3 regions of the Paenibacillus sp. FSL F4-0087 genome follow, and region 2 is predicted to be linked to each of the others. Evidence: riboswitches for the same ligand, from Rfam matches in the RefSeq annotation. Region 2 holds a riboswitch; each other region holds the start of a gene.
The links. A riboswitch is a leader RNA that binds a small molecule or an ion and turns the genes downstream of it on or off. The one in region 2 is predicted to bind cyclic di-AMP.

Region 1 (10,975 bases), 2.8 Mb from region 2:
ATGAAGAAAATCGTGCGGTAAAAGAGCATTTGGAATCGATCATTAACCAAACCGCAGATGCGATTCATATTACGGATCTGGATGGAAATGTTCTGCGGGTAAACCGTGCCTTTGAGCAGTTGTACGGCTGGCGCAGTCGTGAAGTAGAAGGCCGTAAGTTAAAAATTATCCCTCCTGGTACTGAAGAGGAGATGGAAGAGCAGCATGCCCAGTTGATTGAGGGTATGTCAATTACGTCCAATGAAACGACATGGATGAAGAAGGATGGTAGCCGTGTCGAAGTCAGCGTGAGTACAGCACCAGTCCGGGATGAAGCAGGCGAGATCACAGCACTAATCAGCGTATCAAGAGATATTACCAGCCGTAACCGTATGGAGGAACTGCTCAGACGTTCCGAGAAACTGACGACGGTTGGTCAGCTGGCAGCAGGGGTTGCGCATGAGATACGTAACCCTCTTACGACCCTACGTGGGTTTCTTCAGCTCCAACAAGAGACGAACAAGCTTAACCACCGGCACTTGGACTTGATGCTGTCCGAGTTGGATAGAATTAATCTTATTGTGGGTGAGTTTCTGATACTGGCCAAACCACAGGCGGTTCATTTTCAAGAACGGGATATTCGCTTCATACTGGGAGATGTTATATCATTACTGGACAGTCAGGCGCATCTGCATGGTGTTGAATTTGTATTGAATGCTTCATCCGATTCAGCTATGGTACACTGTGAAGAGAACCAGTTGAAGCAGGTCTTCATTAACTTGCTGAAGAACGGCATGGAGGCCATGCCAGACGGAGGTAATATTCGAATTAAACTCAATCATGACGAAGAGAATAGTCGGGTTCGGATTGAAATTAAGGATGAAGGCACTGGAATTCCAGAAGAATTGATGCCTAAGCTGGGGGAACCATTCTTTACAAGCAAGGAATCGGGAACAGGGCTTGGCCTGATGGTCAGCCAGCGCATTATTCAATCACATAAGGGCATGATGGATATCAAAAGCGTCATGAACAAGGGAACGACCGTCATTATCGAGCTACCTGCTTCCCAACAGCAACCGGAGAGTATGGAGGAAGAGCATAAGACGGACAATGAACCTACAGACGAAGAGAACTAGATGAGGTGAGATTACCTTTTGCGTATTAATAAATTTATCAGTGAAACGGGTTTTTGTTCCCGTCGAGAAGCCGACAGATTGGTGGAAAGCGGGAAAGTAACGATTAATGGAGTCAAGGCCGAGCTGGGCAGTCAAGCAGAAGATGGCGATGATGTAAGAATTAATGGTCAACCTATTAAGGAAAAACGGAAACACGTATATATTGCACTCAATAAACCTGTCGGAATAACGAGTACAACCGAACAGCACATTCAAGGGAATATCGTTGATTTTGTAGGGCACAAAGAGCGTATTTTCCCCATTGGACGCCTGGATAAGGATTCGGAAGGTTTGATTCTTATGACCAATGACGGTGATATCGTCAATCGAATTTTGAGGGCAGAAGGACGTCATGAGAAAGAATATATTGTCACCGTGGATCGTGCGGTAACGCCGAGTTTCTTAAGAGGCATGAGCACAGGAGTCAAGATCCTTGGCGAAATGACGCTGCCTTGTACGGTGACTCGTATATCAGAGCGGGTGTTCCGCATTATTCTGACAGAGGGAAAGAACCGTCAAATTCGCCGGATGTGCAGTGCATTTGGCTATGAGGTTCGGAAGTTGAAGCGGATTCGTATTATGAACATTCATCTCGGTGAACAGGCCACAGGGAACTGGAGAGAACTAACGCCCGCTGAAAAGTCGGAACTAAGCAGTTTGCTAGATTATAATATGGAATAAATGATGATATCCAAAGCGCTGCTTTCCCTCAAGGGAAGCAGCGCTTTTTCATATCAGTGGATAGAAAAAAGTCACTCCCCTGTAATGAAGGAGAGTGACTTAAGCATTACTTTGCTACAACGAACAACTCTTTAGTTATCTTTTCCGACTGCTTTCACGGCCGTGTTGTTACTCTGATATTTCCGGATAATCGAAACTTCTACCCGACGGTTTTGAGCTCGTCCAGCATCTGTTTGGTTGCTAGCGACTGGGTGATACTCTCCATAACCGCTAGGTGTGAACTTCGAAGGGTCCAGCGCCTCATTCAATAACAGAATTTTGAGGAAATTCAGTGCTCGATCGGCACTCAAATCCCAGTTATCCTTATATTGGCTGTTCGAAATGGGAACATTATCAGTATGGCCAGACACTACGACTTCATATTCCGGAAACTCCTGCAGCATGCTCGAGATGGCTTTGGCCAGCGAGCGTGACTCTGGTTTAACATCAGCCCGGCCTGAGGAGAACAGGGCGTTATCACTGATCGTGATTTTGAGCTCAGACTGATTCAGCTTCGTATTCAGCTGATCGGAGAGACCGTTTTTCTGAATATATTGATCAAGCCGTTTCTTGAGTTTCTCCAGATCTTCCTGTTCTTTCTGAGCCATCTGCGCATCTGTAATCTGAGCGGCTGTCTTCTTGATATCTTCAGGCTGCTGTTTGTTCTTACCCAAATCTATAGTAGATTCTGTAGGGTTCATGGAGGTATGATCCAGTACACCCGAACCACCATTCAATGCGCTGCTCAGTGCGGAAGCCATCTGTTCAAACTTCGTTGCATCTATAGAGCTCATAGAGAATAATGTGATAAACAGAGCGAGCAGCAACGTCATCAAGTCAGAGTAGGGAAGCAACCAACTCTCGTCTATATGTTCTTCATGCGGTTCGTGTTTTTTAGCCTTTTTCACCTGATGAGCCCTCCTTCTCTTCCAACTGTCTACGTTCGGAAGGTGTCAGGAATACAGATAATTTTTGATTAATGGCAATGGTGGATACACCAGATTGTATGGATAACAAGCCTTCAACCATCATCAGCTTGATTTCCATCTCTTTTTTGGACATCCGCTTCAGCTTATTGGACATTGGATGCCACAACACGTAACCACTAAAGATACCGAGAAGTGTCGCGATAAACGCCGCTGCAATCGCATGCGAGAGCTTTTCCATATCACTGAGATCGGCAAGCGCTGCAATGAGACCTACAACGGCCCCGAGTACCCCGAGCGTTGGTGCGTACATACCCGCTTGGGCGAAGATCAAGGCACCGCCACGATGGCGCTCTTCTGTAGCATGAATATCTTCCATGAGTACATCACTTACAAATTCCTGATCATTTCCGTCAATAATCATACGCATACCGCCGCGCAGGAACTGATCATCAATATCTTCGACTTTCGATTCAAGTGCAAGCAAACCTTCACGACGGGTGGTGGAAGCCCAGTCCATAAATGTGCCGATTAGAGAAACACGGTCAATCAGTTGTTGCTTTTTGAACAGTACCCCAAATAGCTTGGGGATTTTTTTAACTTCAGACATGGGAAATGCCATGAAAATAGTTGCTGCCGTACCAACAAAAATAATAACGTAGGCTGCCGGGTTGTTAACCAGGTTGATAAGGGGCGCACCCTTCAGGAACATACCCACTACAAGTGAAACCAGCCCTAAAACTAGTCCGATAATCGTTGAAATTTCCATCATACACCTCATCCATGAGATAAAATTGAATCCTTTCAAGCGGCTTTATTCGGGCTTCCGGACGAACGTTACACCGCAATCCGTTTAATGTTAGGCATCCTTTAGGGTTGCAGAAACAGTTAAAACGGTCATGTATAGTATTTATCGACCAGATGGCCTTTTTTTTTAAGGGTTATTTTCAGGTATAATAAGATCAAATCTGCTCCTTAGGGGCTAAATAGGAGTGAAAAGCCAATGGGCGTAAAGCATGGACGAGATTATGAAGGAATATTGACAGATTTGACAGAGGCTATAGGACGAATACCGGACCGCTATGTTTTCTTTGAGATGGATGAGGAAGAATGGTCACGCCTTGGTGTAACAGAGCAACTTGAAGTAGATGAGGCGCTCGCTGAAGATCTGTTCTATGCACTGGGTGAGGAGTCGGTCATTCCGGTAGGAAGTGGAGTGGTCATTCATGACAAGGATCAGCACCGAATTCATATCTTAATTGGGGAAGAAGAGCTGACTTTTGTACCGCTCATTTAGTATGTACCCATAAGATATTTGGCATGGAAACCTGAGTTGGAGAATCTCCCTAAAGCCTTATGGTTAGTGGATCTAGCGCCATTTGTACTATTGGAATTTGAGGCTTGTCCGTGGTAAGATGATAGTCATGAAACGGGCGAACCGCAGGGCGGTGGACCTATGCGTTTGGGTTGCTATGGGTAGCACCAAAGGTTTCGGTGGCAGTATGGACAGTTGTCTATGATGAGCCATCATATGGGGAGGAAGATAACGTATGGTTTTTACGCAAGAGGAAGTCGAAGCTCATCTGGGAAGGCTGGAAGGCTGGGAACTGGAAGAGGGACGATGGATTGTCCGCAAGTTCGTATTTTCCAACTACATGAAAGGGATTGCATTTGTGGATGAGGTCGCAGCGATTTCGGAAGCATTCAATCATCATCCTTTCATTACAATTGACTATACAACGGTCACACTGCGTCTCACGTCATGGGATGAAGGTGGCATCACATCTGTAGATATTAAAGAAGCGCAACAATATAATGAGGCTTTTGAGAAAATGAGGTCGGAATAACCTGGATCGGTTATTATCGCACTACCGGAAATGAGTGAAACATACATGTCAGACGATAATCAGAACAAACCTCTTATTGCTGTCGTAGGCAGCCTTAATATGGATCTGGTGGTGAAGACGGACATCATTCCTGAGGAAGGCGAGACGGTGAGCGGGGAGGAACTGCACTATTTGGCCGGGGGCAAAGGCGCCAATCAGGCGGTTGCTGCTGCACGACTGGGCGGACAGACAACGATGATTGGTGCGGTAGGTTCGGATGGTTTTGGTGAACGCCTGCTGCACAGTCTAATGGAAAGCGGGGCGGATGCCTCGCAAGTTCGCATTCTGGATGATACCGTTACAGGTACGGCCTCCATCTGGCTCTCCAAAGGAGATAACCGGATTATTGTCATTCCTGGAGCAAATGGGCAGGTTGTGCCTGTGATGCTGGAAGAGGCGGATACGTTAAAAAGCCTGACTGCAGCCGCAGCGGTGCTGCTGCAGCTAGAGATCCCGCTGCCCGCGGTCACCCGCGCCGCCCAACTGGCGGCTGAAGGCAGCGCATTGGTGGTGCTCAACCCGGCGCCTGCGGTGCCGGGTCTGCCCCAGGAGCTGCTGCGGTGCGTCGACGTTGTCACGCCGAACCGCAGCGAGCTCGCCGTGCTCACCGGCCGGGATGATCTCCGGCCGGAAGACGTGGATGCGGCGGTCGCAGAGCTCGCCGCATCCCTCGGGGCCGCTGTCGTCACGACGCTCGGCCCCGAGGGGGCTGTGTACGCGGCAGCGCCTGGCGGCCGCGTACAGGCAGGGCGTGCCGGCGCGTGCCGTGCGCCCGGCTACGCCGTAAGCGCCGTCGACACGACCGGCGCTGGCGATTGCTTCAACGGCGCGCTGGCAGTAGCCCTCGCGCGCGGAGAGACGCTGGACGCGGCGGTAAGCTTCGCCATGGGCGCAGCCGCGTTGTCCGTGACGAAGCTCGGCGCCCAGTCCGGGATGCCGTCCGCACGTGAAGTGCAGGCTTTCCTTGCCGAGCAGAAGGCAAAGAGCCAGTAATCGATGCTTGCTTTAGCTGAATCAGAGGCCGGAGGGCAGGCAGGATACGCTAATGCATCTAGATAGCCACAGCATAGTGGATATTTTCATCGGAGCATCCCTGAAATGAGCAAGAGGCTCTTACTTCCCTGTACGGGAGAGTAAGAGCCTCTTCTCTGTATAACCATTGATAAATCCAGCAACCCTGCAATACGAATACGGGTTGCCTACGTTGTGCGTCTAGCGTCAGCATGGTTTAGAGCATGCATAAAGAGCAAGAGGTGACTAAGGCCACCCACACTCAATATACATGAACCGCCACAAACTAATCGCCTTGAAAGACTTCTTCGATTACTTCTTCTCCGCCAGCCACATCGCAATATTCGCGATTTCTTCATCCTTCAGCTTGTCTTTGAACGAAGGCATACCGCCACTTTTACCTTTGACAATCGTGGTATAAATCTTCTCCACATCGTCCTGGCTACCAATCTTCTGCAGACTAGGGCCCATACCCCCTTGAAGCTGATCACCGTGGCAGGTAATACAGTTGGCTTTGACCAGTGCCTCAGCCTGTCCTGCATCCATTGTAACTTGCGGCATCGTCGGTTTCGCTTCTTCTGCAACTTCCTCTTTCCCTGGAAGCGTAAACATTAGTACAATAGCTAAAGCGCACGCTGCAAAAAATACCCCGCTCATGATCCATTTGTGCATCCCTTATGTCCCCTCCAGAATGAAAGATCATCTAACTTGAAACTATCCATATCATTATAACGGAACCTGTAGTGACATCATAGCATTTTGTGGTAATTTTTTGAACTAATCACATAACCGGGGACTTTCTAGGGTGATTTTAAGCTCTTTTTATCCGCGTGGACCTTCATAGACCATACAGTAGAAGGGCTTCAAACCGCTTGGTGTCTGTCGTTCGTATGTATCCTGCGTAACAAATCCGGCTTTGAGATAGACGCGAATGGCCCGGTCATTCCAGGTCAGAACTTCCAGATCGATTTCGTTTGCAGGGTTCCGGCGAATGGCTTCCTGCACAATGGCGGAGACAAAAGCCGTTCCTTGACCATGACCACATCGTTCCGGGTGCATGCCAAGCCCAATGCGGGTGACACCTTCAAGTGGGAAGTATTGAGCGAAGCCGCAAATTTGTTGATTCTCTCCCAGCACCACCACATATTGTTCCTTCCGCAGCTGGGGATCGCCGAATTCTACTTCGAGTGCTTTCATCTGCTCCCAGGGTAGCCAGCTATAAATATTATAAGGCGGGTCATACTGCCAATTGCAGATGAGCTCCGCATGTTCTTCTTGCATGGGCACAACGTGAAACGTCACAGGGGCTTCATCCATACAACTGCACGCTCCTCTCATTGTGAACAAGCTATAATGATTCTGATTTGTCCATATACATATGTCATTCCATATCTAAGCTTGTTTCCACTCTACAAAAGAGGCGTTCATTTGGCAAGTCCTCGTTTTTGAAAAAAAAGTGAAACAAAAGTTCCGGTAATTTCGTTTATATTATAGTGGGATGGGTAAAAACATTATAAGAGCACGGACAAAGCAACGAAAATTAGCTTTTTAAAAAAAAGTTAAAGTTAGGTTTGATAGCTGTCCCGAATACGTTAAAGGAAACGAAGCACAAAAAAACCGCCGGATACATTCCTGCGGAGAATGTACCAGACGGTTCTATTATGCTTCGTTACAGTAGTTTTATTGTTACAGCATGACGTTGCTCAGCTTGTCCCTAGTCGATGGCCAATGTCTCATATGCGTCCGTGCTCATAATGCGTTTAGCGCCAACATAGCGGTTAGCCCAGTAGCTTTCGCTTAATGCACTGATTGTAACTCCTTTGGAAGAAGAGGAGTGTGCAAACTTTCCATCCCCTACAAAGATCCCTACGTGTGAGACCCCTTTGCCCGTTGTATTGAAGAATACCAGATCACCTGGTCTCATTTCCATACGGGATACTGAATCACCCATGTCGAATTGCGAGCTCGATTGGCGAGCCAGATCAATACCCAGCTTGTCGAATACATAACTTGTGAACCCAGAGCAGTCAAAGCCGTTAAGCGTTGTTCCTCCGCTTTTGTATGTAGTTCCCATTGCTGAATCAATGACTTGGTCCATTTTTGAATCTGCGAATGCGCTGCCTGCTCCAAGCGATAATGCGAATGTGATGCTGAGTACAGCTGCGGTTAATTTCTTCTTAAACAAGAGATATACCCCTTCCAATGCCTGCGAGGTTAGCTTAAGGATTCGGTTGAAGGTCCCCTATGATCCCTCTGTTGCAAGATCAATTCACCCATAACTGGTTCCCCCGCTTCCCAGGTGCTAGGAATTTGGCTATGCTAGTTATGCACCTGCGAAATCAAGAAATGACGATTAAATTTTAAGTAGTTACAAATATGAAGGTAAAGATTACAAAGTTGTTACTAAAAACTCACTGCGATTATTGTAACAGAGGTATATCACTTTGGCAACGTTTAACAGCAAAATTAGCAAAAAAAACCTCGACCTTTGACGGGGAAAGGTCGAGGTTTGCTTGTTTAAAGGTGTTTGATGAAAACAACTTTACATATAGATGGTAACCATTTTTAACTGTGCACGTTAATCCTTGACCGAGTTGGACTGCCATAACCGGAAATGGGCGCATATCTTCCATAAGCTCAGCAAGCACCGGGCAAGTGGATACGTCTGTTGTAGTATAAGACCAGTTAAGCCCGTTAGTAACCATGAAGCTGAAGTGAAGGCGCCAAAGACCAGGAGATGAAGGCCACCCAGCAGTACGGCAATGCCAATTAGAGTGATGACCTGGCGTAGTGCAATCCATAGAGCTTGAAACGTACCACGTGCTCCGCCTTCCCCATCAGGAGCCGAGATACCAAACTGCATGTACAGCAGGACATGATGGATAACCCACCCGTATACAATCCAACCAGCAACATAGGGAATACCAGGCAGGAGCAGATGGAGGGAATGAAAACCTTCCATAAGGATGGAATAAAGTTTTGGTGCGATCCAATAAGCCGGTAGCAGCAGCAATAGGGTGCGAATAGTGTGGAGCAGAAGCATTGGTTTCCACAAATTTTTGATGCCGCGAATGAATGGAATGCGCTCTTCCGAATGATTATAATGCTGGAGCGAGTAGAGCAGCCCTGCCTGAATGAGAGGGCTAATTAGCATCCGTAGCAGCAGCATAGCCCCTAAAATCCATAAATAGCGATGGACCTCTGGATTCATTGTCAGGCCGAGTTGGCTCTCCATTTTGAATAAAATTGTACTGAGTTCCCCTGCATCAGGGTCGGGATAACGCAGGAGTAGCGGAACCACAGCTGATTGAACCATTCGATAAAGAAAGTATCCCCATACTAATTGATAGAGAAATAAGAGTGCTGCAATGAACATATGCTGACGGACGAGAAACCAGCCTTCACGTATTTTCGCTTTCACTGTATCCACCTCACCATGACAGACTTCCGAATATGGCTTCTATAAGTTTGGTTGCACTCATGCTCCAGCGGGATTTGGTTGGCTCATCCAGTCCGGCTTTCAGAAAATTGTTCATATGATGGTTCTCCAGCACAATCGTGTACAGCGGATCAGTCATGGCCCAGGAAACAGGGGAAGTATAGGTCAGTTTGTAGGTAATGCGCTCCTCGCTGCCATCCCATTCTTTCGTCATGGTTTTCCCATCTTCGAACATAATTCGAACAGGCACCTTCTTATATTCACTGCCTTTTTTCTGGACTGTAATGGATGACTCGTACAACGTTTGACCGTCTTTCAGGGTAGGATTGATTGTGATCTTCTCCACTGCAAAGTCAGCCATGCCGTCACCGTATACATATTGATTAAAATAATCGGTCCAGGAGGTACGGGTTACTTGCTCCACGACCTTTTGAAAATCAGACGAAGTAGGGTGTTTGAAACGGTATTTCTTTACATAGGTCGAGAGAATACGCTCCATCGTTTTGGCACCAACTTGTTGTTCTATCCCGAGTAATACAAGCTTGCCTCGTGTGTATACGTTGGCGGCATATTGATTCTGGGAATCGAACTTCCAGGAGTCCTGTGTCAGAGAGGCTGGAGAAGTAATGAGACCTGATTGTACAGGCAGATTCGGGATAAGTCCGTATTCCTGTTCCATCACTTTGTCTTCTGCATAGGAGGTGAATCCTTCGTCCAGCCAAGCCTCCTCAAATTCATTACTGGCGACCATGCCGTAAAAATACTGATGCCCAATCTCGTGCACAACCGTGCGTTCCAGATCGTAACCAGGTGTAGAATCATCCGCACCGAAAGCGGTGACCAAGGTAGGGTATTCCATTCCCCCTGCGCCATTCCCCGATTTGGGCGGGACAACGATGGACAGTGTGGAATACGGATAAGGGCCAAACCACTTGCTATAATTGGATAACGCTGCTTTGGCGGCGTAGAAATAACGTTCCTTCAGGTCCTCATGAGCAGGGTCGAGATACAGCTTGATTCGGACGCCTGGCACATTGGGAGCAGAGAAGGGTTCTTCCGCATAAACAAAATCAGGAGAGGCTGACCAGGCAAAATCATGCACATCATCGGCATAGAACTGATATACTTTTTCGCCGTTCTTCACAACAGCTTGCTGGGTTGGGAATCCAGTAGCAGCTACTTTGTATGTTTCCGGTACCCGAATACGCACACTATAGATACCGAAATCGGCATAAAACTCTGAATTGCCGTGATACTGATGCAGATTCCAGCCTTCGGTCGTCCGACCTCGTGTGCCTACTGGCTCATATACGCTAAGTTTAGGGAACCATTGACCTGCCATAACAAAATGATCTGCCGTTCCCATGCGGGCAAAAATCTTCGGTAGCTTGACCTCAAATTGGGTGTGAAGCGTTATGCTTTCACCGCCTTTAACGGGTTTGGGCAGCCGTACCTTAATGAGGGTAGTATCTTTCATGTTTCCGTCATCCGGTTGCACATATTGCATCCGATGCAAGAGAGAAAGCCCGTCCTCTGTTTTCATTTCTGTAATATGCATAGAACCATAACCGTTCGTGGGCATAACATCACCGCGAAGTTTCCCCCCGGATTCTTTCATAAAAGTGGTGTCAGCAGAAGAGAAGGCATTGGGATACATGTGAAAATAAAGCTCGCTGACGGTTTTCTTACCTGGATGTGTCCAGGTTATCGTCTGAGTCCCTTGCAATACATTTCCGTCTACCAGCTTCACATCCATGTGATATTCCACTACGCGGTTGCTGAACACTTCAGCTGTAGGTGTCTGTATACTTTCCGGAGATGTTTGGGTTTTGACGGGTG
Region 2 (10,975 bases):
GGTTAGAGCATCCTTCCAGTCCTTGGTTTCCATCGGATGTGAGAGTGTACGTTCTAGCGGAGTATTGTTCATCCACACCGTAAAGTGAAGAGAGTCATCCATACGTTCATAAATGATGCATGGATCATTGTGATCGGCCTTCAAAAAACGGAAGCGGCCTTTGCGAAGAGCCTCATTACTTTTCCGCAAATCAATCATCAGGCGATAGAAGTCATAAAGCTCCTTATCTTGCTTGGCAGGGTCCCATTGCATGCATTTACGGCAATCCGGATCACCTTCTCCACGTATACCAACCTCATCCCCATAGAATATACAGGGCGTACCAATATAAGTGAAAAGAAACACAACCGACAATTTTAATCTGCGTTTGTCTTCTCCGGCCCGAGTAAGCAGACGTGGGGTGTCATGACTGCACAGCATATTGAAGATGACTTCATTCGTCTGTTGCGGGTAACGCATAATGAGTGAGCCCATCTCGTTAGCGAAGTTATAACCATCCATCGAACCACAAAAGAATTCAAGCACCTTGTCAGCAAAAGGGTAGTTCATTACGGAATCAAATTGATCTCCCATAAGCCATGTCAGGGAATCACTCCAAACTTCGCCTACAATATAGGCTTCCGGATTGGCGGTTTTGACTACTTTGCGGAAATCACGCCAGAAATGGTTATCCACTTCATTCGCAACATCGAGTCGCCAACCGTCTAGTTTAATCTCCTTGATCCAGTATTCAGCCACATCAAGCAAATAGTCTTTTACTTCGGGATTGGCGGTATTGAACTTGGGCATATTGCCATAAAATCCAAAGGTATCGTAGGTTGGTATACCATCCTTGATCTGCACCGGATATTCATTAATATGAAACCAGTCTGCATATTTGGAGTTTTTGCCGTTCTTCAGGACATCCTGAAAAGGAGGGAAGTCTTCGCTGCAATGGTTAAATACCGCATCCAGCATGACACGGATTCCGCGGCGATGACATTGTTCTGCTACTTTTTTGAGCATTTCATTGTCCCCGAATTGAGGGTCTACTTTTTTATAATCAACGGTATCGTATTTATGGTAGGAGTTTGCTTGGAACAGAGGGGTAAAGTAGATGGCGTTAACACCGAGTTTAGTCAGATCATCCAGGTGATTGAGAACACCTTGCAGGTCTCCGCCAAAGTAGTTATCCAGTTCAGGTCGACCGCCCCATTCCTGGGTTCCTTCCGGGTTCAGATCGGGATTACCATTGGCAAACCTTTCGGTCATGATTTGGTAGAACACAGCTTCTTTAGCCCATTCGGGAACCTTAAATACATCAATTTCATGAATGTAGGAAAATTCATAATATCCTCCTGTAGGATACGGGGGAGTATAATGAATTCCGTTATCAGCCAAATAAATATTTTCGGTACCGGCGGTTATGCGAAAGATGTAAGTCAGACGTTTGAATTTGGGCTTAACTGCAGTTTCCCAGTAATCAAACATATTGTCGGAAGCCGCTTTTTCCAATTGAATTTCCTTATAGGTTCCATTCCAATCGTATTTATCACCAGTCAGTGCAGTCACATATTGTACATCGTCTCTCTTCGTTCGTACACGCAGGTGAATCGTCGAGGGATTATAAGCATAAGCCCATTTATCGCGTGGAACGTGATACATCGCTTCGAGCAGCATGACAACACCTCCTGAGCTCAAGATAAAGTTATAGCTATAAATAACCAAGTTAGACAGCATGTGAACCATTAGTTCAGCCGCTAAATGTAAAGATTTCAACACTTTTCAACGTTTTCTTTTCACAGCATTTCCAGCTTGTGTCCGTATATACGTATTTATGACAAAACAAAAGGGTGCTCCTTAAGACCCGAAATGCAGGTCCTGCAGAACACCCTGCTGCAAATACGCAGCATTTTGCGAAAAACTTAGCGACTTGCTTGCTTAAACTCTGTTTGAATGGTTTGCAGCAGCCCAGGCTGTGTAAGAACATCATAAGCAGTTGCAGCAATTGCCTTGGCTCCAAGGATCATACCGTCCAGGGCCCGTTCCTGTAACGCCAGATCCCGGAATTCAATGGAATGAAGCGTATGAACTTCGTCCACAACACGGATATATGGGTGGATCGCAGGACAACGCAAGGATACGTTACCAATATCCATAGAACCATGGTCGTTACCACTTACGATCTCCTCTTGAGAAATACCCAGTTTAAGCAGATTAGCACTAAAAGCAGCAGATAACGATTCATTCGTGACCATCTCATCATAGGAAGTCTCATAATTAGATGTAACAAGCCGGCATCCCGTTTGCAAAGCAGAACCTTCCGCGATCTGAATTACGCGTTGAGTGAGAATATTCAACTCTTTTCTCGTCGAGGCACGTACATAGAATTGTGCTGAAGCGTAGTCAGGTATGATGTTGGCTGCCTGTCCTCCGCTATTGATAACCCCATGAATACGAACCGTGCTTTTCACTTGTTGACGGAACGCATTAATGCCATTAAACGTCTGGATTACTGCATCCAGGGCGTTAATGCCTTCATGTGGACTTGCAGCAGCATGTGAAGATTTCCCATGGAATTCAAATTGTACAGCATCAATAGCCAGGGAACTGCCAGATTTCTCATAGGCGTAATAAGGGTGCGCCATTAGTGCGACATCACAGTCATCAAACAATCCTGCTTCAGCCATAGGCACTTTGGCCCCACGCGTTTCTTCCGCTGGCGTACCGAACACTTTTAATGTTCCGCCGACTTCATCCAGTATGGACTTCAGACCTACCGCAGCTCCGAGGCTCATCATACAGATTAGATGGTGCCCACAAGCATGACCGATTTCCGGAAGTGCGTCGTATTCACATAACAGGGCAATCGTCGGACCTGGTTTGGAAGCAGCATACGTACCGATAAATGCGGTGTCCAAACCAAGGACAGGAGCTTCTACAGAAAAACCATGGTAGGCAAGTTCTTCTTTTAACCGAGCAGAAGCAAGGTATTCTTCGTTACCAAGTTCGGGATTGGCACCAATGTATGATGAAATCTCCTTAAAACGGGAAGCATATTGGTCAATAACAGTTAGTATTTGTGTTTTGGTATGTGTCATGATGGACTCCTTAAGCAAAAATGAAAATAATTCAATAATTATATCATAGTTGCGGTTATTTTTCAGAAACGGGCTGTAATCGAATCCTGTCGAAATGCATTGCATAATCATGCATTCTACTTTATAATGACTCAGGCATCAACAACAGAAAGCATACAAAGTATTATAAGGGGAGAACAGGGTTGAAATTGATTAGTCGTTACACCATGATGCTGCTAGCTTTTGTGGTCTTGCTAACTACGGTTGCACCTGTTGCGATGGCAACGGGAACTACAAGCAATTCAGGCAGTAAAAAGCTGGTGCTCGGTACAAGTGCCGACTTTGCACCATATGAATTCCATAAAGTGATTGATGGTAAAGACCAAATTGTCGGATTTGATATTTCGATTGCTAAAGAAATTGCTGCCGATCTTGGCGCAGAACTTGTAATAGAGGATATGGGTTTTGACGGACTTCTTCCTGCGTTGCAGAGTGGTCGGGTGGATATGGTCATCTCGGGAATGACGCCAACGGATGATCGTAGACAAAGCATTGACTTCTCCGATACCTATTATAAATCAAAGCAAGTCATCATGGTTCGCAATGCGGATAAAGATAAATATCCAACCATGGCTGATCTGGAAAATGAAAAAATTGGTGTCCAAAAAGGCTCCATTCAGGAAACGATTGGCCAGGGAATCCCAGGCGCAAAATTGACAGCACTTGATAAAATATCTGATATCGTACTGCAATTGCAGACCAATCGTGTAAATGCTGCAATCGTTGAGGATACAGTAGCTGCCGGTTACCTGGATGACGTGATTGGATTAGCTCCAGCTATTCCGGATGAAGAGCAGGCCGAAGCGGCAATCGGGATTCGTAAGGGCAATACGGAATTGCTGAGTGCAGTGAACGGAACGCTCGAGCGTCTGAAAAGCGAAAATAAAATCGATCAGATGGTTACTGAAGCAAGCAAGTTGATGGCAGACAAGGTGAAAAAAGACCAAAACATTTTCCAAGTGTTCTGGCAGTACAAAAGCTTTTATGCAACAGGTGTGGGCTACACCCTCTTACTGTCTGCACTCGGTGTAATCTTCGGGGTAATTATCGGTTTGATCATTTGTTTGTTCCGTCTGCATGACGTTTCCATTCTGCGTTGGATCGGAACAGCTTACGTTGAAGTTATTCGTGGTACACCAATGCTGGTTCAGTTGATGATTATCTATTACGGTCTTGCTCTAACGTTGGGGATTAATTTCACGCCACTTCAGGCGGGGATTATCACACTATCCATTAATAGTGGTGCCTATCTTGCCGAGATTTTCCGGGCAGGTATACAGGGTGTGGATCGCGGTCAACTGGAAGCAGCTCGTTCCCTGGGGATGGGCAGAGGTGCGGCCATGCGCTTCATTGTGCTTCCACAAGCGTTCAAAGCGGTGTTGCCGGCGATCGGTAATGAGTTCGTGACCATTATCAAGGAATCCTCCATCATCTCGGTTATTGGTATGGTGGACATTATGTACCAGGCAAGTGTAGTCAAAAACATTACGTACCAAGGAATGAATCCATTCCTGATTGCAGCGGCCATTTACTTTGTGCTGACGTTCATTTTGTCCAAGCTGCTGGGTCGACTGGAAAGGAAGTTGAGTGCAAGTGATAGACGTTAGACAATTACACAAATCATATGGAAATAACGATGTGCTCAAGGGCATTAATGTAACAATTGGCAAAGGCGAGGTTGTCGTGGTCATCGGTCCGTCCGGATCGGGGAAAAGTACATTTTTGCGCTGTTTGAACCTGCTGGAGCAGCCGACTTCAGGCGAAATTAATTTTGAAGGTGTATCGATCACTGACCCCAAACATAACATTAATGCAACACGTGAAAAAATGGGGATGGTATTCCAGCATTTCAATCTGTTTCCGCACAAAACGGTGCAACAGAATATTACGATTGCTCCCATTAAAGTGAAAAAACAATCTGCACACGAAGCGGAACAAATCTGCTCAGATTTGCTCAAGACGGTTGGCCTATCTGACAAAAAAGACGCTTATCCAAATCAGCTGTCCGGTGGACAGAAACAACGGATCGCTATTGCAAGAGCGCTTGCGATGCAGCCGCATGTCATGCTGTTTGACGAGCCTACTTCAGCACTGGACCCTGAAATGGTCGGTGAAGTACTGGATGTCATGAAGCGGCTTGCAGAGGGCGGCATGACTATGGTTATTGTAACCCATGAGATGGGCTTCGCACGCGAAGTAGGAGACCGTATCCTGTTCATGGATGGTGGGGTTATTGTAGAAGAAGGAACGCCTGCTGAAGTGTTTGGCGAGCCCAAGCATGCACGTACACGTGACTTCCTCGCTAAAGTGCTCTAATACCATCCAATAATAAGGATGAAGATCAAGATGAAAATGCAAAATCTATACTTTGGATGAGAATTTCATCCCCTCAACAATCCCTGTCGACGAACCGTCGGCAGGGATTGTTTTGTTATGTAAGGATACGCACGGAATTACATAAAAAGTAACGTTTCTGTCATCAATGATTAAAGCTCAAATAGACATTTATTTGAAAAAACGGCTTGAATTCAGCCTAAATATTAAAGTGAATTAGCCAGATGGTAACATTTACTACGACCCCTGGTTACAAAATTGTGATATATTTGTTCCTGCCGAAACTTCCGGAGTTGGGAGTGTGGGATGTAATGATGCAGAGTGTGCTAGGGGAAGAATTATTTGCACACGGCTTGGGGTGAATTAGGGCTACATAAATTCTTAAATGTAATTGAACCTATAGGGTGGTTTCCTCCATCCGAATCCGACAACTAACTTCGCAGGCATAATGAGGGAGGAAGACCATGATTAACAAGAAACGTATAGCCAAAACAGCAACAGCTTTGCTGACAGCAGCAATGCTCATTCAGGCCGTTCCGGCTCATGCTGATTCAGTTCATGTGGCCAAAGAGGGGGATACCTTCTACACCTTATCCAAACAATATGGAGTTGGACTTAACTCTCTTATTAAAGCTAATAATGACATTTCAGCTTACAACATTTATGGTGGTTTGAAAATTACGATCCCTGGTAAAACAACAAACACAGCTTCTGCTGCAGCAGCAAAAACGGAGGCCAAAACGGTAACTGCCGCAAGCCTTGACGTTAATGCAGATAGTAAAGTTGTACAAGCCTGGGGAAAAACGTTTGATTACAGCAAAGCTGTCGACGTCAAAGCAACAGCATACTCCGCTGATGCTTCCGAAAATGGAGGATGGGGTGCTGTGGATTACTTCGGTAATCCGCTTGAATTGGGTACCATTGCAGTAGACCCAAGTATCATTCCATTGGGTACAAAGGTACTGGTGACAGGTCATACACATCCAGGACTGCCAAAACAGGCATTTGTCGCTACGGCTCGTGATGTGGGCAGTGCCATTAAAGGACACAAGATCGATATCTTTATTCCTGGCAGCAAGCAATCCGTGAGCACATTTGGTATTCAGGATGTGGAACTTTACATTTTGAAATAAAATCAAAGCAAGCTGCACATCATCATATGTGACTCCAACTTAATCTAAATTAAACAATAAAGGGTGCTCTCCAATCACAATAATGTGATTGAAGAACACCCTTTTGAATATCCATTGCCGTATCAAATCTATTTACCCTTTGGCAGTTCCAGCATTTCGTCCAAAGTCACCAGCTCGTACCCGCGGTTTCGCAATTCTTCAATAACTTCAGGCAACGCCTCGATCGTACCACTCAGCTTCGATCCTACACCGCCTCCTGCATGCTGCAGAACAATGGAACCTGGTTTGACGGCGGACAGGATGTTTTGTTTGACTTCCTCTTTGGAGAGGCCCTTCCAGTCCAGAGAATCAACGTTCCAGTTCACGATGCTGTAATGTTGCTTGGCTGCCCATTGGAGCTGTTGCTCGTTAATGTCACCATAGGGTGGACGAATCATTTTGGGAGTGTAACCCGCTAGATTTCGAATAATATCCCCGGTATGTAAGATTTGTTTGCGAAATGCATTCATGGTTAGCTTGCTGAATTCCGGGTGATTGTAGCTGTGATTGCCCACAATATGCCCTTCTTTTATCATACGTTTCACCAGATCCGGATGTTTCTCAGCGCGATTTCCTACAATGAAAAACGTAGCCCGCACCTTGTATTTTTTTAGAATATCCAGCACCTGCGGTGTGAACCGTGGATCAGGAACATCATCAAAAGTCAGAGCGACCTTTTTTGTTGAGGGGCCATTGGTTTTGAACGTATCCGCATATTTCTGTCTGAGTTGTCCCAGAGTCAACTGTTCTTCTTCAGGAGAATCAGACTTCGAAGCAGGTTCGGTTTGCGGGCTTGAAGAAGCCCATAACTGAGCAGGAGCATAACTTCCTCCCAGAAGAATGACCATGATGGATAACATGATGAGGCGTATACGCATGTTCGTGCCTCCTTTTCCCAAATTGCGTTCTCTTTGGTATGCCCGGGGCCATCCGTATTTATGCATGATGTGAGATGTTTCACTGCTGATTCATTAAATCGGAGCCATAATTCCACCATACATATACATATTGAAAAGGACAGGTGGAGCAAAATGAGTACATACGATTTAAACTCCGTTCGTTTACAGGTGATTGAGGCAGGGGAAGACAAAGTGTTTATGGTAACTGGAGGAAGATCACATATTGGAGCAGTAGCCACATTTTATCCAGACCGTGAACGAGTGAGTGGGGCTACGGTGCATATTCCAGGGCATAAAGAACAAGAGTTGTGTGAGAGACTGGCACGTAAGGCTGCCCTTCATTTAAAGGTAACCGTTACCGTAATAATGGGGATTCACTTTGATGAAATTACGCGGATGCAGATTGACGAGATTGTGCAGACTGCAGAGAAGCTGCTTGATGAAGAGCTGTGCCAAACGGGTCGATTGATTCAATAGTTCCATTTAGGCTAAGCAGGCTAAAATCGTTTTTTATGATTTTTTTTGTTAAAATTGAAACGAGTAGAACATTGCCACGTATGTATGATTATATACAAGGATGAACTATCGACTAGGAGGAATACCATAATGTCCATTTTCAAACGATTGCGCGATTTAACGATGTCTAACATTAACTCTATTATTGACAAGGCAGAAGATCCGATCAAAATGACGGATCAATATATCCGGGATATGCAGGAAGATCTGGAAGATGCGGAGAAAGCTGTTGCTGCACAGATCGCCATTGAGAAGAAATTCAAGCAGCTGTTTGAAGAACAGGAAGCTCTCGTGAAGAAACGTGAGGAGCAAGCACATACAGCAGCGCGTGCACAGAATATGGATTTGGCTCGTCGGGCATTGGAAGAGAAGAAGGTCGCTGAAGAGAAGATGGCCGAGTACAAAACAAGCTATGATCAAAACAAGGCTTCTGCCGATAACCTTCGTGGCAAGCTGGACGAAATGCGCAAACAATTGACGCAAATGAAAAACAAACGTGAAACATTGGTTGCGCGCTACAACGCTGCAAAAGCTCAAACCGAAATCAACAAGGCGCTGAACGGATTTGGCTCCGACACTGCAAGTGCCGGCATGAAGCGCATGGAAGAAAAAATGATGCAGATGGAAGCACAGGCCGAAGCCAGCAATGAGATGTCGTCCAAAGGAAAATCGCTGGATGATGAGTTCGAGAAGCTGGGCAAAGATCAGGCTGTTGAGGATGAACTGGCAGCACTGATGAAGCAATACGAAAATAAGAACTAAAACCTTGTAAGCAAGCAGGGGCACCAGCGGAGGAGAGACCAGCGTTTCTCCTTCGCTTTTAATTGCGGTTCATGTTGAGATGTGGGGGCTATGTAAATGGATTTGAACATTTTGGCAATGCTGGTCTGGACGTTATCGGGTTCGGTTTTGCTGTTTGTCTTAATGTATGTGGATTCTTTGTTCACGAAGTATAAGGATTTTGCTGAAGTGAAGGCGGGCAATATGGCCGTTACAACACGTATGGTTATGAAGCTGTTTGCTCAGGGATATGTACTCGCCACCTCCATTTCGACAGCCGGTCATCTTGGAGAAGCGTTGTTGGTATCCGTTGTTTCATTTATTATTTTGCTGATTCTGGAGAGTGTGGTTCACTTTATGATTCGGAGATGGGCCAACCTGGATCTGGATACGGGAATACAGCAGGGCAAGACTGGTTATGGTTTGTTCTCGGGTGCACTACATATCGTGGGCGCATTAATTATTGCAGCTTGTTTATAAGATAAAGAACAGGAGTAATGGGTATGAGTGTGTGGAAACGGATTAAAGGGATAATAGCCAAACCTGAACCGCCTAAGGTAGAGAAAACAATGCTTCAGCTGGCACCTGGTGATATCTGTGAAGTTTCGCTGGTCACCTATGAAGTTGTTGGGCGGGTACATCATCGAGCGCGAAATGCAGCTGTACTCACGTTGCAGGATGGTACGGCAATCCGACATTTGCATATTGAAGAACGGGAAATGACCCGGTATGCCCTCTATACACCAATTGATGGCCGTCTCGATGCACCAGACGAGGTGCCTACGTTGCTGGATCTGGATGGACGTGCGTATCATTTGGAGGAAGAATACGGAGGAATGGTAACCACTGCAGGCAGGACACCCTATGGTCAGGCTGGGGAACAATTAGTATGGCAATATCAGTCTGATGATAACATGCTTTTGCGTGTGGAGTGGCAAGACAGAAGATTTACGCTGTATGAAGGTGAGTCCATTCTTCCTGCGGATATCAAAGTGATTCGTTCGAGCTAGGAGAGGTTCCAATGAAAAAGCGCTTGGCACATGCATTAAAATTAATGCTGGTCCTCAGCCTTGTGATGTCGCTGCTGTCCGCGTGCGGAGCACCATCCGTTCAGGACACATATCCGCTTGAATCGGTCAGCGGCAGTGGTAATACGACATCCTATGTGTACCGAGCTGCCGATCGTACCGTTCCAGAGGTTGCTCAGGATTTATCTGAACAGCGGAAGCCGGATCAGATCTCGGCGGAAAATACAGAGCGGATGTTCCTGGTGTATCAGGACCAGTATTATCATTTGCAGCAAGACCCGAATAAAGCGGAAGACACCTTGGTTGAGGTGGATTCAAAGGAATATGTTCGGCAGAATTATGATTCGTCCTTTTTGCAAGGTTATTTAACCGCAACATTAATCGGTAATTTGTTTGATTCGTTCGGGGGTAGAGGGTCCGGTACGTATCGGGGTTATACGAACAAGGACACGTACAAACCAAGAGAAGGTTCCTATCGGACACCGACGAGCAGCGATAAAAAGGTTGCGCCGCCCATTACCGTTGACCGGAAAGGGTCGATTACCCGTCGTGGCAGCGATAAGGATTCAAGCGTAGGCTCCGGTGGAGGATTATTCAGCCGGAATAAGGAACAAAGCAAAGGCACAATTGATCGTAATAAAAGTAGTGGCGGCCTTGGAGGATTATTTGATTCACCGAAGAGTTCCTATAAAAAACCCAAAACGAGGGTTGGCGGCGGCCGAATCATGAGGCGTAGGTAGCACTCCTCATGAATGGGGCCCGCAATATTAAAGCATTAGCAGAAGAACAGTGAAAAGGTAAGGTGGAGCGAGCTATGCCACTGAACATGACCTTGGACGCTGTTCTTTTTGTTTTACGATTTGCGGACATGATGGGACTTTCGAACACGAGGAATGGTTGTGGCAGGTTGTTTGCGAATCCAGCGGATATAAGGAGCGATGCGTTCATCTTTCCTTAGAGCCTGTATCTCAGTTAAACCTAAGGTAATAATATCGCGATTGGTATACAGAGAATGAATCTGTTTGTGGCAAGGGATACAAAGATCTGCAGTAGGCATATGTGTTCCGCCCATTTCTTTCGGTGTCAGGTGATGTACTGTTGTCTCGACAGGCTCCCTTCCACATAAT
Region 3 (10,975 bases), 5.0 Mb from region 2:
AAATGGCTGGATGGTGTACTGAAAAATGAATATCCGGCAGGCTGGAGGTGGACATCGGTATGAGTGGAAAAGGAAAACAAACGCTGCGTCTGGATAAAATATTAAGCCATATGGGTGTGGGGTCTCGAAGTGAGCTCAAAAAGATGGTCAAGCAGGGCAGAATTCGTGTGGACGGGAAACCGGTAAAAGACAGCGGTGTGCAGGTTAATCCAGACGTAAACGTAATTGAAGCTGACGGAGAGCGGATCGTCTATCGGGAAATGATCTACCTGATGCTGCACAAACCACCTGGCGTGGTGTCGGCAACCGAAGATAATCGGGATAAAACGGTGATTGATCTGCTGCGTAAAGAGGAGCGTGTCTTCGATCCGTTCCCTGTGGGACGACTCGACAAAGATACCGAGGGTCTGCTCATTCTTACTAATGATGGGCCACTTGCCCATGATCTGTTGTCCCCGCGTAAACATGTGCCCAAGACGTATGAAGCTCGTGTGCTGGGGAACGTTGATGAAGAAGATATCGAAAAATTCAAAGCCGGCATTCAGCTGGATGATGGATATGAGACGTTGCCTGCGCAACTGACTGTGCTTCATCGTGAGGAAACGGAAGAGGGCGTGTTTTCTTCCATTTCATTGATCATTCATGAGGGCAAGTTCCACCAGGTGAAAAGAATGTTCCAGGCTGTTGGCAAACGTGTGGTCTATTTGAAACGTGTTGCCATGGGTGACCTGGAGCTGGATGCCAATCTGGAAATTGGCAGTTATCGTGAACTAACCGCAGACGAGTTAGATCGTCTGCGGAAGTAACAGCTCCCGTCCTTCGCGAAGCGGAGCAGGGAGCCCGGGCAGGAGGCGAAGTCCTGCCCACCGCACCAAAGGTGCAGCAGCTCACGTCCTTCGCGAAGCGAAGCAGGGAGCCCGGGCAGAAGGCGAAGCCCTGCCCGTAATGGTCCCGCTTGAGCTTGGGCGGGACCGCCGCTGTTAAGCGGCAGACCCGGCAACCAAGCGTTCCCACACCGACCGTCACATAGCAAGCTCCTACCTGCCGCCGGTAAACGAGACGGGAGTCCAGAGGGCAGAGCCCTCTGGGGCCCTCCCTCGGAAGGGAGGGTTTGGGTGGGTGCGACTCTTTTACAGATAAGGAATGAAGACAAATGACAATTAAATTAATCGCACTGGATGTTGATGGAACGCTGCTTAATGATCATCATGAACTTACCGAAATGACGCAAGAGACCTTAATTCGTGCTTCCCGTCAGGGAGCTGAGATTGTCCTGTGTTCAGGCAGAGGTCCTGCCAATACGATTCCGTTTATGGAACAGATGGGACTTGACGGATATGTCATTACACATAATGGGGCGGTAACTGCCCAGGTTCAGACTCGTGAAGTGGTGCACCATTTTGCCATGGATGGACAGGGGCTGGAGCCTTTCATAACTTACTGCCGCACGCAAGGTGTGCATTTTGATATCAACACAGCGTTCGGACTCTATGTGGATCAGCCGGAAGGTTTGGAGTTGCAGGTACGCAAGATGTATCAAAACTTTATGGCAGAGCCATTAAAGCTGCCGCAATGGGCGGATATGACAGAGCCGCTTGCGAAATTCACTGCGTTTGGACCGATTGAGCAAATGAACGCAGTGCAGCAGGAGTGGTCGACCTGGAATCTTCCATATTATATGACGCGTAGCGGTGATTTTTTCATTGATCTGATGCATCCCGAAGCCTCCAAAGGTGCAGCTCTAAAAAGACTGGCCGAAGCAAAAGGAATCCTGCCTTCCGAGATCATGGCGGTAGGTAACTATTATAATGACATCACCATGTTGACCTTTGCAGGCAAAGGGGTGGCGATGGACAATTCCCCGGAGGAAGTTAAGGCTGCTGCGGATGAGGTTACACTTTCCAACAACGATCAGGGTGTGGCCCACGCTATCCAAAAATATGTGTTGTCCGTCTAATAGTTCGCTCTTAAAATCTGAATATCGTTGTATCTTATAAACTGTCGCTCTCAAGGGTAACCTAATAGAATAACGTTAGGAACCGAGGAGGACAGGTGCATGGAACTGAAAGTAGAGCTGATTCCTGATCTTCGTACATCAGGCGGCGAAGTGTTGGATATTATGGTGGACGGTCAATATGCGGGTTCATTGCTGCTCGTGTTCAGGGAAGGGGATCGGGTATCCGGCAGCCTTCAGATTGAGCAAAATTCGCTACCTGACGAGACAGAACAGTATATAGTTGAGCAGGTGCACGAATATATTCGTTCTCTCGCGGATGCGGTAAGTGCTGCTGAATATGAAGTGCTTGTAAGCTGCGGTACACTGTATTCTGTGTTACAGAAGCCAGAGTCTCAAACGGATGTGTTCATTCAGTCGTCACGGTCTGAAGATACGTATAATCACGATGGACAGAATGGTCGAGCTGATGTAAATGAAGTACACGTCATTCCTGGCTCACAAGCCGAATCATTTACATATGAAGACCCCGAACAACTGCTTGAGATGGAGCTTGTAAGCGCCGGACGCAGCATTTCCACCTATGTATTTAATGACGCCAATGGACAGGAACTGGCCGAAGCCTCTCTGAAACAATATGGTGCAGATGTACAGGGTGAGATCCACTGGTATGATGAACCAGCAGAGAATTATCAGGATGCGGCTGCCGAGCTGCTGGTACGAGAGCTGGATGAAGAAATCATCGATACGATTACGATCCGCATGTGGCATCAAGGGCAGGAGCTGGAATCTGCGGAATGGGTACACCGAGATTTTGCGGATGATGATCAGATAGCGTCCGAAGAAGATCTCGAAGAGATTGAAGCTGCTGAAGAAGCCTGTTATGTCATGTTGGTACGCAAAGATCGGGAGTTTCGGGTATATGAACTGTTCCTACAAGAACGCGGAGGGTTACCTGTAGGAACAGCAACGATTGATACCTCACAAGCAGATTTGTCAGGTTATATCGATTATCAGGTTCCCGGCACAAGTGTTCAGCGAAAGAGTTTGGTTGAAGTTCTGATGCGAGAGCTGGACAAAGAGCTTGAGTTTGATACATTACATCTCACGATGTTATACCGAAATCAAATTATTGATGAAGCGAAGATTGAAGGGTAAGAGGCACAGCCTCTTGCCTTTTTTGTTTTCTTTTTGACGAAAAAGCCATTTCCCGGTATAGTACCATTAGTTTAAGAGAGACCTGGAAGTGGAGGAGAATCATGAAGCACTCATTCAGTATCAAAACAGACTACATTAATGATGAATTTAAGGCATTGCAGGCTCAGCCGGAAGACACGGAGGATGTGATGTCTCTGCTTATGGAAACAGCCGAATGGCTGCGGAGCCAGGGGTCTTCTCAATGGAATGCGTTGTTAAAAGGTGAGGATTCTCATAATACGGCGGAGGCTATTCAGCGTGGCGACGTATTTGTATTTAAAAAGGGTTCTGACGTAGCTGGCATGGTTATTTTGATGAGCCAGCCAAGTGCGTGGGATGTGCATTTGTGGGGAAGCAAAGCGCATGCCGGGGATGGCGCACTTTATTTGCACCGATTAGCCATTCGCAGAAAGTATGCCCAGAGTGGATTGGGAAGGGCGATTTTGCAATGGTCCAGCAGCGGGATACAGTTTGAGGACAAACATATCGTCCGATTGGATTGTGGAGCCGAGAACGCAACATTGAACGCATTCTATGTGCGTAATGACTATACTTTTGTGGGAGAGACAGACGGCTTCAGTACGTATGAGAAGGCGGTCACACATCTGTCTGTATAACACTGTATGCAACATATCGGGTGCATTCAAAAGCCGGGAGCTACCACTGCTCACCGGCTTTCATTTGCATGTGGGCAAAGAGGTTTAACTTTCAATCCATACATCCGCTTCTTAGCCGAGCATCTTCTGAATATGTTGTATATACGACTCCGGAGTAAGGGCTTTCGCTCAAACAAGATGAAAAAGATAACGTATAGTAGAATAATGGCAGTCAGATAGCGATTACTTCAAGTGGAATTCCTCAGTACCTAACAGTATTCGTAATGTCGTCAGCGTCAGATGCAACATGGTACAATTGATATTGAAATGAATTCTAGTATTCGGCTGTAAATGAGCGAGTGATAAGGAATCTCATTTTGTACCTTTACTGAACATATGTTCTGATATATCATGATTGAAGATGTAATGAAAAGATTTATGCTAGAAAGGGGGAAACTAACGGTGAGATTGCTGCAGGCGCTTTTCTTTCCTCCGGAGCAGCCCGGAGGTGTATCCTCTATGATTCCGTATATGCAAGAGAGGTTTACAACCCCGAGGTGGGAGATGGATCTATTCTCGTTGCCTAAGCGAATTCGCAACAAGGGCAGGGAAGATATCCAGTTTGAGACGTTCGATTGGACTGCGTATCAGGATAGTCCTGTTGTGCAAAAATATATGCAAACCTACCGGGATTATTTGTGGTGGACCAAGCTGCGTATTCAGAAGCCTTACGATCTGATTCATGCCCATCACCCTATTGCGGGGCTTGCAATGAAGAAGGTTTTCCCGGATGTTCCTCTCATTCAAACCATCCACTCCAGTTATGAGCGAGAGCTGATACTGAATGGACGCATTGAGCCAAATGGACCAGAGCATCAATTCCTGCTGGCCATCTATGGTGAACTGGAGTACCAGGCAGAGCGGTTGTTAACGGTATCGGATTCTTTCCGTCGTTATCTGGCGCCTCATGTACAGCATCCCGATGTTATCGGTGTGATTCCGAATGGTTTTGATGAGAAAAGGTTTAAGCCAATTCCCCATGAGAATGCAATACCACAGCTGGTCACCGTATGCCGTCTGGTTCCGGCGAAAGGGCTGGATATTCTGTTCAAAGCCTGTGCCGAGTTGAAAGCGCGGGGACATGATTATGTGCTTCATATTATCGGGGACGGACCGATCCGTCCAGATTTGGAAGAATTAGCCCAGCGGCTGGGCATTTATAATGAGACTATTTTTTATGGTTACACGCTGCACCCGGAGGAATTCATGCCATTTTTTGATATCTTTGTACTTCCTTCGCGGGCGGAGGCATTCGGATCTGTTTTCGCGGAAGCAGCGCTTAGCTGTCTTGCTCTTGTAGGTACAGATGTTGGCGGCATACCAGAGCAGATCGAGAACGGCAGTAACGGCTTGCTGGTGCCTTCAGAAGATCCATCTGCACTGGCGGAAGCGCTGGAGAAGGTGATGGTTGACCCGGCGTACCGTTATGAGCTCGCTCGTTCGGCCTGTGAGAAGGCCAAAACCCATTACTCTTTGGGCAGATCGGTCAATGAACTGAAAAAAATGTATTTGCAATTTCCGAGCCAGTTCTAACTTCTGGAAAGGGAAAAGAAGGAAGCCGCTGTATGAACAGCGGCTTTTTTATATTTAGGGAAATGATATTTCGTAACAAAAATACGTTGTTATAGGTGTTTGTTACGACCTCGAAAGCTTCCCCATCGATCCATTACTAATTTTGCACCCCAGATTAGTGCCAAACTGCCGAAAATGGGGTAAAGGATAGAGAGCAGGGAACTGAATCCAAACTGGCTGAGCGAATAACATAGCAGCATGATGGCCAGTATGATTAGTTTGGGATGTACGTGGACATGCTGTCTGAGTTGGAGGGTCATTCCATAAATATCGGCTACAAATGTACTGAAGATTTCCATAAAAATCAGGGATACATAGATAGACTGGACTACCCATCCAAGTTGAAAGGCAATGCTGCCCATTGGAATTTCAAATTGTGTGATGCCAGGCATCTGGGCTGACATGGCGAAGTGGGCTGCCATAAGCATGAATCCTACACCAATCCCGCCCAGAACGCCGCCCCATTTGAGTACCTTTCGGCTGCGAATCTGATTCCCCACCGGAACGAGCACTGCTTGGGCAAGTGCCAGGTTGAATGAAGTATACAAAAGAGGAGATAACCAGACCTGGATTGGATTGCTGTCCGTGGTTAATGTAATAAATCGGTTTGCGCCGGGATGATGTATGGTGCTGGTGATCATAAGCAGAGAGAGCAGGAGCATCATAGGCACCACGATACTGTTCATTTGTAGAATAGCCTGAATACCCCGTCCAAGCAGTAGATAAGTACCGATAAGGGTAACAATCAGTCCGGTCTGATAATGAAGTCCCAGATGCTCTACAAAGACCGACCCTGCTCCGGCCAGCATGACACTGTTTACTCCAATGAGTATCACAAGGGTAACCCATGTAATCCAGTTTCCTGCTTTATGACCGAATAGATGCTTGTTGAGATCTTCGTAAGAGCGCGAGCCGGTATCATGGGCAATCAGCATCATTTTTGTACCTAACCAGACAAAGAGCATGGTCGATAAGCCAATGGTAATGGTGGCCCATTTGCCATACTGGGTAAAGAACTGCAATATCTCTTGCCCTGTTGCAAAGCCGGCTCCTACTACCGTTCCAATGTATGTAAATGCGATCTGCAGCACCCGAAATGCCTGTTTCATGCGTTTCCCCTCTCAGGCCCCTGAATAGTTTGGACATGCGGGTGCCATGGTACAAGGTATGCTTGACCCGTCAAAGTCATGACAATTGAAGTGTGGCAAAGGGTCATTTAACATGCTCTGAACAAGAGCAAAGGCAATTTCGCTTGAACTGAGAGCCGGATCTATGATACTTTTACGTCATAGGATAGGCTTGGGAGGTCAAATTATGGAAGTATTGAAACAACGAATTTTACAAGAAGGTGTAGTCATGTCGGATCAGGTGCTGAAGCTGGATGGTCTGCTGAATCACCAGATTGACCCTGCACTGACGATGGAAATGGGACGGGAATTTGCCGCTCGTTTTCGTGAAAGTGGTGTAACCCGGGTCATTACAGTGGAGTCTTCCGGGATTCCGGTCGCTTTTGCTGCTGCACATGAACTGGGTGTTCCACTGGTATTTGCCCGGCGCAAAAAAACACTTTTGGCTGACCCCGACGCTTACTGTGAAAGAGTGCCTTCTTTTACCAAAGGGATCGTAACGGATATTATGGTGTCCCGTGAATATATTCATGAGAATGACCGTATTTTGTTTATTGACGATATCATTGCAAATGGCGATGCCGCTCGTGGTGTCATCAAAATTATCGAACGTTCGGGTGCGGAACTGGTCGGATTCGGTGTCGTGGTCGAAAAATGTTTTCAGGCCGGAGCGCGCACTATTCGTGAGCAGGGTATCCCGGTTGAAGCGTTGGTGCGCATTCGTTCACTGAACGATGGCACTGTACAATTCGACGATAACGAATTGTGACTTTTTAAAGGAAAAAGTGCCTATTTTTATAACAATGCCTTTGCATGACCGCTGATTTCATTTATAATGGGGTTATGTTAGGGAGAGGAGGCAACACCATGGGTAACCAACCGGCAACAGAACAATTTTTTATTGATAAGCTGGCGGAATCGAAAGTACATTTTGAGCGTGCCCTGGATTGTAAACATACGGAATTCGATGACCTTTATCCCTATATGATTGAACATCCTCAATTTTTCTGGTACAAACGCTACGTTGCTTGGTCAGAATTGCTGACGATTGTAGGCTTGTGCGAAGAGTTGTCCTTCTCTTGGAAAGAACAATTTACACCGCATCAAGTGGAGTACCTTGAAGAACGTGTGATGTCCGCCAAAGTGCTTGATTTTTGGTTTGAGAAGAACGACAGCAAAGAGCACGCGCAGCGGTAACTTTCAGTCGGGACATATTTCGAATGACATGACAGTCCAATACAGTCACGTGAGACCTAAATGACTTTTCATTTAGGTCTCTTTTTGTAAATAATTTTTTTGGGAAAGTAGGCGCCATAAATATGATCAGTGATGCAGAATTGGATGCACTGCGTTTATCGGGTGAAAAAGTAAGGGTAGTACGGGACGAGATTCAGTCCAATGATGTGACAGGCATTGTAGTGGCCTGGGACGGGGAGCAGGTGCTCATTCGCCGTCAGAATCGTCGTGTGGTTAAGCTTGATCGGAATTATCAGTATCAGTTGTTCAGCGAACCACGTAAGAGCCCGCTCGAAGAATAGGACATGCGTTTTTAGGTTCATTTACCATGGATGTTTTGGCATAATTGCACCTCTCGGGAGAGAAGATAGGTACAGTGAGAGCTTGTAACATATCAGCCGAGAGGATGTGCGGTAACCATGACACTGATGAATGATAAGGTTCATGCCTATAAAGATCAGATTGGTGAATTAAGCGACGTGCTGCCAGCTGTGGTGAAGTCTTATCATGAGTTCACTGGAGAGTGCTTTCAGGCAGGGGCGATTGATGCCAAGACCAAACAGCTGATTGCGCTGGGCATTGGACTGTTTGCAAACAATGAGGTATGTACGTTTTACCATGTGGAAGAAGCGCGTGCCAAAGGAGCGACCGATCAAGAGATTATGGAGACGGTTGCTGTGGCTGGAGCAGTTGGCGGAGGCCATGCGTTGTCTCAGGGTGCAATGAGAGTACAGAAGGCTTTACATTAAAAGCTTTGGTTAAGACGGATGATGACCTTGTGTACCTCTAGAAAATCAATATTAATGTAGACAAAGATAGACAAAGAAAAGGCTCCGGTTATAACCGAAGCCTTTTCGTGTTAACTTATATTTTGCCCAGCATTTTGTTATACATAAACTGTCCTGTTACCCGGCGTGCTGTTACGTAACGATCGTTGAAGTAAGGATTAGATAATTGAGTGATGCTGACACCCTTGCTGCTTGAAGCATGAGCGAACTGTCCGCCCCCGATATATACACCTGTATGTGAAATGCCACTGCCCATCGTATTAAAGAATACCAGGTCACCCGTACGCAGATTAGCTTTGGATACCGGCGTTCCGGCCTTAGCTTGTTGCTGGGAAGTGCGTGGTAATTCAATGCTATATTTGTTGAAAATATATCTCATAAATCCAGAGCAATCAAACCCGGCGAGTGTAGTACCACCCCATTTGTAAGGTATGCCTGTCATGTTGTTAACGACGGTGTTAATACTGCTTGCCTCTGTGCTTGCTGCACCAGATGTAAATAATACTGCTGCTCCAAAAATGGAGATGATAAGCTTTTTCAAAATTTTTGTTCTCCCTTCGATGCCTACGGAGTTAGCTAAGGGTTCGGTAGAAGGTTCCCTATATTTCCTATGTATAAGAATAATTCACCCAAAATGGTTCCCCCGTTTTCAAACATGAAACTCGGCAAATGAATAATTAAGTTTTTGTAACCTTTTGAAACTATATTGCATAAATGCGAAAATGTCAAACCGTTCTTGAACACTTCTTATCATCTCAATGTTAACGGAATTATCGCTATTTATGTAGAAATAACTCGAATGTTGAGTTTTGATAGATGACAAAAAAGTAACTACTGTTTCAAATGCAGGATTCCAGCTTCCTAAAACCTTAAAGAGGAGGTGGGTAGGCCTGGTACGGAACTGGCCTTCCAACATATAATTCATTCAGACAGTTTTTTATCATCAATTGTATTGGCCTTAGTTTTTTGTTTTGCATGAAATGATGGATGAGTACAGCTTTACATATTAAATAAGGAATATTTTTTTGTTGACACTAATTACCTGCACATGATATATTATTTCTTGTCGCCGCGATGTAATTTCTCGGAGATACAACATACGCGGTCGTGGCGGAATTGGCAGACGCGCACGGTTCAGGTCCGTGTGGGCTAACCCCCGTGGAGGTTCGAGTCCTCTCGACCGCATCATATGTAATACGAAAAAGGTTCCTAGAATGGCATTACTGCCACTCTAGGAACCTTTTTTCTTTGTTTACGGATTAGAGTGATTGCTCATCCTGGTTGTCTTCAACCCATTCCCTTAATTTGAGCAAAGATGAAGTTTTTATTTGTTTATTTATCCATTAATGGAAATATGTTTGTTCTGCGACGGTTTGCCCCTATATTTCAGGTGAATTGTACGTAAAATACCGAATTGTACCTATCCTGGAAATCCACTATACACTATTCTCTTCTCGTATGGAAGCGCTATCAACAGGAATTTGATTGACCAAATTCAGAGGGGGTAGGGATAATTTGAAACGAATCGGAAAAAGGATGGCAATGTGTTTCATGGTGTTCATGATTGCGGCAGTTCAGTTCGGAATTATGGGAACGACAGGTAATGTGGCACAAGCAGCAGATAAGAGTCTGGCCCAAAAGCCGTATATGGGTTGGAGTAGTTACAGCATGCAAGTATATGACGGGGCGGGTAACTGGACATCTGCCGAGAGTATTAAGAAGCAATCGGATGCCATGCGCGAGAAGCTGCAAGCCCATGGATATGAATACATTAATATTGATGCTGGCTGGAACGGTGACGAAGATGAATACGGCCGTCCTATTCCGAGTACTGTTCTTTATCCAAATGGATTTCAGGAGGTCATCGATTATGTCCATAATAATGGACAGAAGATCGGAATCTATCTGATTCCGGGATTATCCATCACAGCCTATGATAAAAATCTTGAGGTGTATGGAACGGGCGGGGCATGTCGTATGCAAGATATTGCAGTAAAACCGCTCGTTGTTATGGATGCTTGGGATTCGTACACGTACAAAATTGATTTTTCGAACCCTTGCTCACAGAAGTACATTGACTCCATCGCGGATCTTCTTGGAGAGTGGGGTATCAATTTTGTCAAATTCGATAGTGTGACGCCAGGATCGGGAATTAATAACCTGAGCCGCGATGCACGCGGTGATGTGGAGGCTTGGTCCAAAGCCCTGGACAGAAATAACATCTGGTTTGAGCTTTCCTGGGCGCTTGACCACAATTACGTGGACTTCTGGAAAAAGTATGCGAACGGCTGGAGGATCGACTGGGATGTTGAAGCCTATGACAGCAGTAAGGGATTGACCGAATGGTCGAGTATTTCCCGCTTGTTCCCCATCGCTGCCCTCTGGTGGCGGGATGCAGGTCCCGGAGGCTGGAACGACTTCGATTCACTGAATGTCGGGAATGGC

Region 1: it holds a riboswitch for cyclic di-AMP, as region 2 does, so the genes downstream of both, MHB84_RS12530 (C40 family peptidase) here and MHB84_RS25255 (3D domain-containing protein) in region 2, are expected to answer to the same signal.
Region 3: it holds a riboswitch for cyclic di-AMP, as region 2 does, so the genes downstream of both, MHB84_RS02360 (C40 family peptidase) here and MHB84_RS25255 (3D domain-containing protein) in region 2, are expected to answer to the same signal.

What each region holds. Positions count from the first base shown of each region.
Region 1 is NZ_JBBODJ010000001.1:2,670,189-2,681,163, reverse strand. Features, by position in the region: gene MHB84_RS12575 (PAS domain S-box protein) at 1-1,115, shown strand, start outside; gene rluF (23S rRNA pseudouridine(2604) synthase RluF) at 1,134-1,835, shown strand; gene motB (flagellar motor protein MotB) at 1,967-2,782, opposite strand; gene motA (flagellar motor stator protein MotA) at 2,769-3,569, opposite strand; gene MHB84_RS12555 (hypothetical protein) at 3,804-4,097, shown strand; gene MHB84_RS12550 (4a-hydroxytetrahydrobiopterin dehydratase) at 4,351-4,647, shown strand; gene rbsK (ribokinase) at 4,693-5,679, shown strand; gene MHB84_RS12540 (c-type cytochrome) at 6,010-6,369, opposite strand; gene MHB84_RS12535 (GNAT family N-acetyltransferase) at 6,520-7,014, opposite strand; gene MHB84_RS12530 (C40 family peptidase) at 7,412-7,882, opposite strand; cyclic di-AMP (ydaO/yuaA leader) riboswitch at 7,886-8,023, opposite strand; gene MHB84_RS12525 (hypothetical protein) at 8,276-9,118, opposite strand; gene MHB84_RS12520 (M1 family metallopeptidase) at 9,129-10,975, opposite strand, start outside.
Region 2 is NZ_JBBODJ010000001.1:5,479,493-5,490,467, forward strand. Features, by position in the region: gene MHB84_RS25235 (alpha-glycosidase) at 1-1,659, opposite strand, end outside; gene MHB84_RS25240 (M20 family metallopeptidase) at 1,905-3,080, opposite strand; gene MHB84_RS25245 (ABC transporter permease subunit) at 3,263-4,726, shown strand; gene MHB84_RS25250 (amino acid ABC transporter ATP-binding protein) at 4,713-5,435, shown strand; cyclic di-AMP (ydaO/yuaA leader) riboswitch at 5,720-5,915, shown strand; gene MHB84_RS25255 (3D domain-containing protein) at 5,918-6,586, shown strand; gene MHB84_RS25260 (polysaccharide deacetylase family protein) at 6,715-7,503, opposite strand; gene lpdD (prenylated flavin chaperone LpdD) at 7,657-8,001, shown strand; gene MHB84_RS25270 (PspA/IM30 family protein) at 8,131-8,802, shown strand; gene MHB84_RS25275 (DUF350 domain-containing protein) at 8,899-9,300, shown strand; gene MHB84_RS25280 (DUF4178 domain-containing protein) at 9,324-9,830, shown strand; gene MHB84_RS25285 (DUF4247 domain-containing protein) at 9,842-10,588, shown strand; gene MHB84_RS25290 (restriction endonuclease) at 10,702-10,975, opposite strand, start outside.
Region 3 is NZ_JBBODJ010000001.1:517,777-528,751, reverse strand. Features, by position in the region: gene MHB84_RS02415 (RsmB/NOP family class I SAM-dependent RNA methyltransferase) at 1-63, shown strand, start outside; gene MHB84_RS02410 (pseudouridine synthase) at 60-806, shown strand; gene MHB84_RS02405 (Cof-type HAD-IIB family hydrolase) at 1,154-1,957, shown strand; gene MHB84_RS02400 (hypothetical protein) at 2,057-3,112, shown strand; gene MHB84_RS02395 (GNAT family N-acetyltransferase) at 3,214-3,768, shown strand; gene MHB84_RS02390 (glycosyltransferase family 4 protein) at 4,210-5,340, shown strand; gene MHB84_RS02385 (YkvI family membrane protein) at 5,430-6,488, opposite strand; gene MHB84_RS02380 (xanthine phosphoribosyltransferase) at 6,694-7,275, shown strand; gene MHB84_RS02375 (hypothetical protein) at 7,374-7,703, shown strand; gene MHB84_RS02370 (hypothetical protein) at 7,826-8,044, shown strand; gene MHB84_RS02365 (carboxymuconolactone decarboxylase family protein) at 8,162-8,491, shown strand; gene MHB84_RS02360 (C40 family peptidase) at 8,607-9,071, opposite strand; cyclic di-AMP (ydaO/yuaA leader) riboswitch at 9,077-9,208, opposite strand; tRNA gene MHB84_RS02355 (tRNA-Leu) at 9,632-9,715, shown strand; gene MHB84_RS02350 (X2-like carbohydrate binding domain-containing protein) at 10,046-10,975, shown strand, end outside.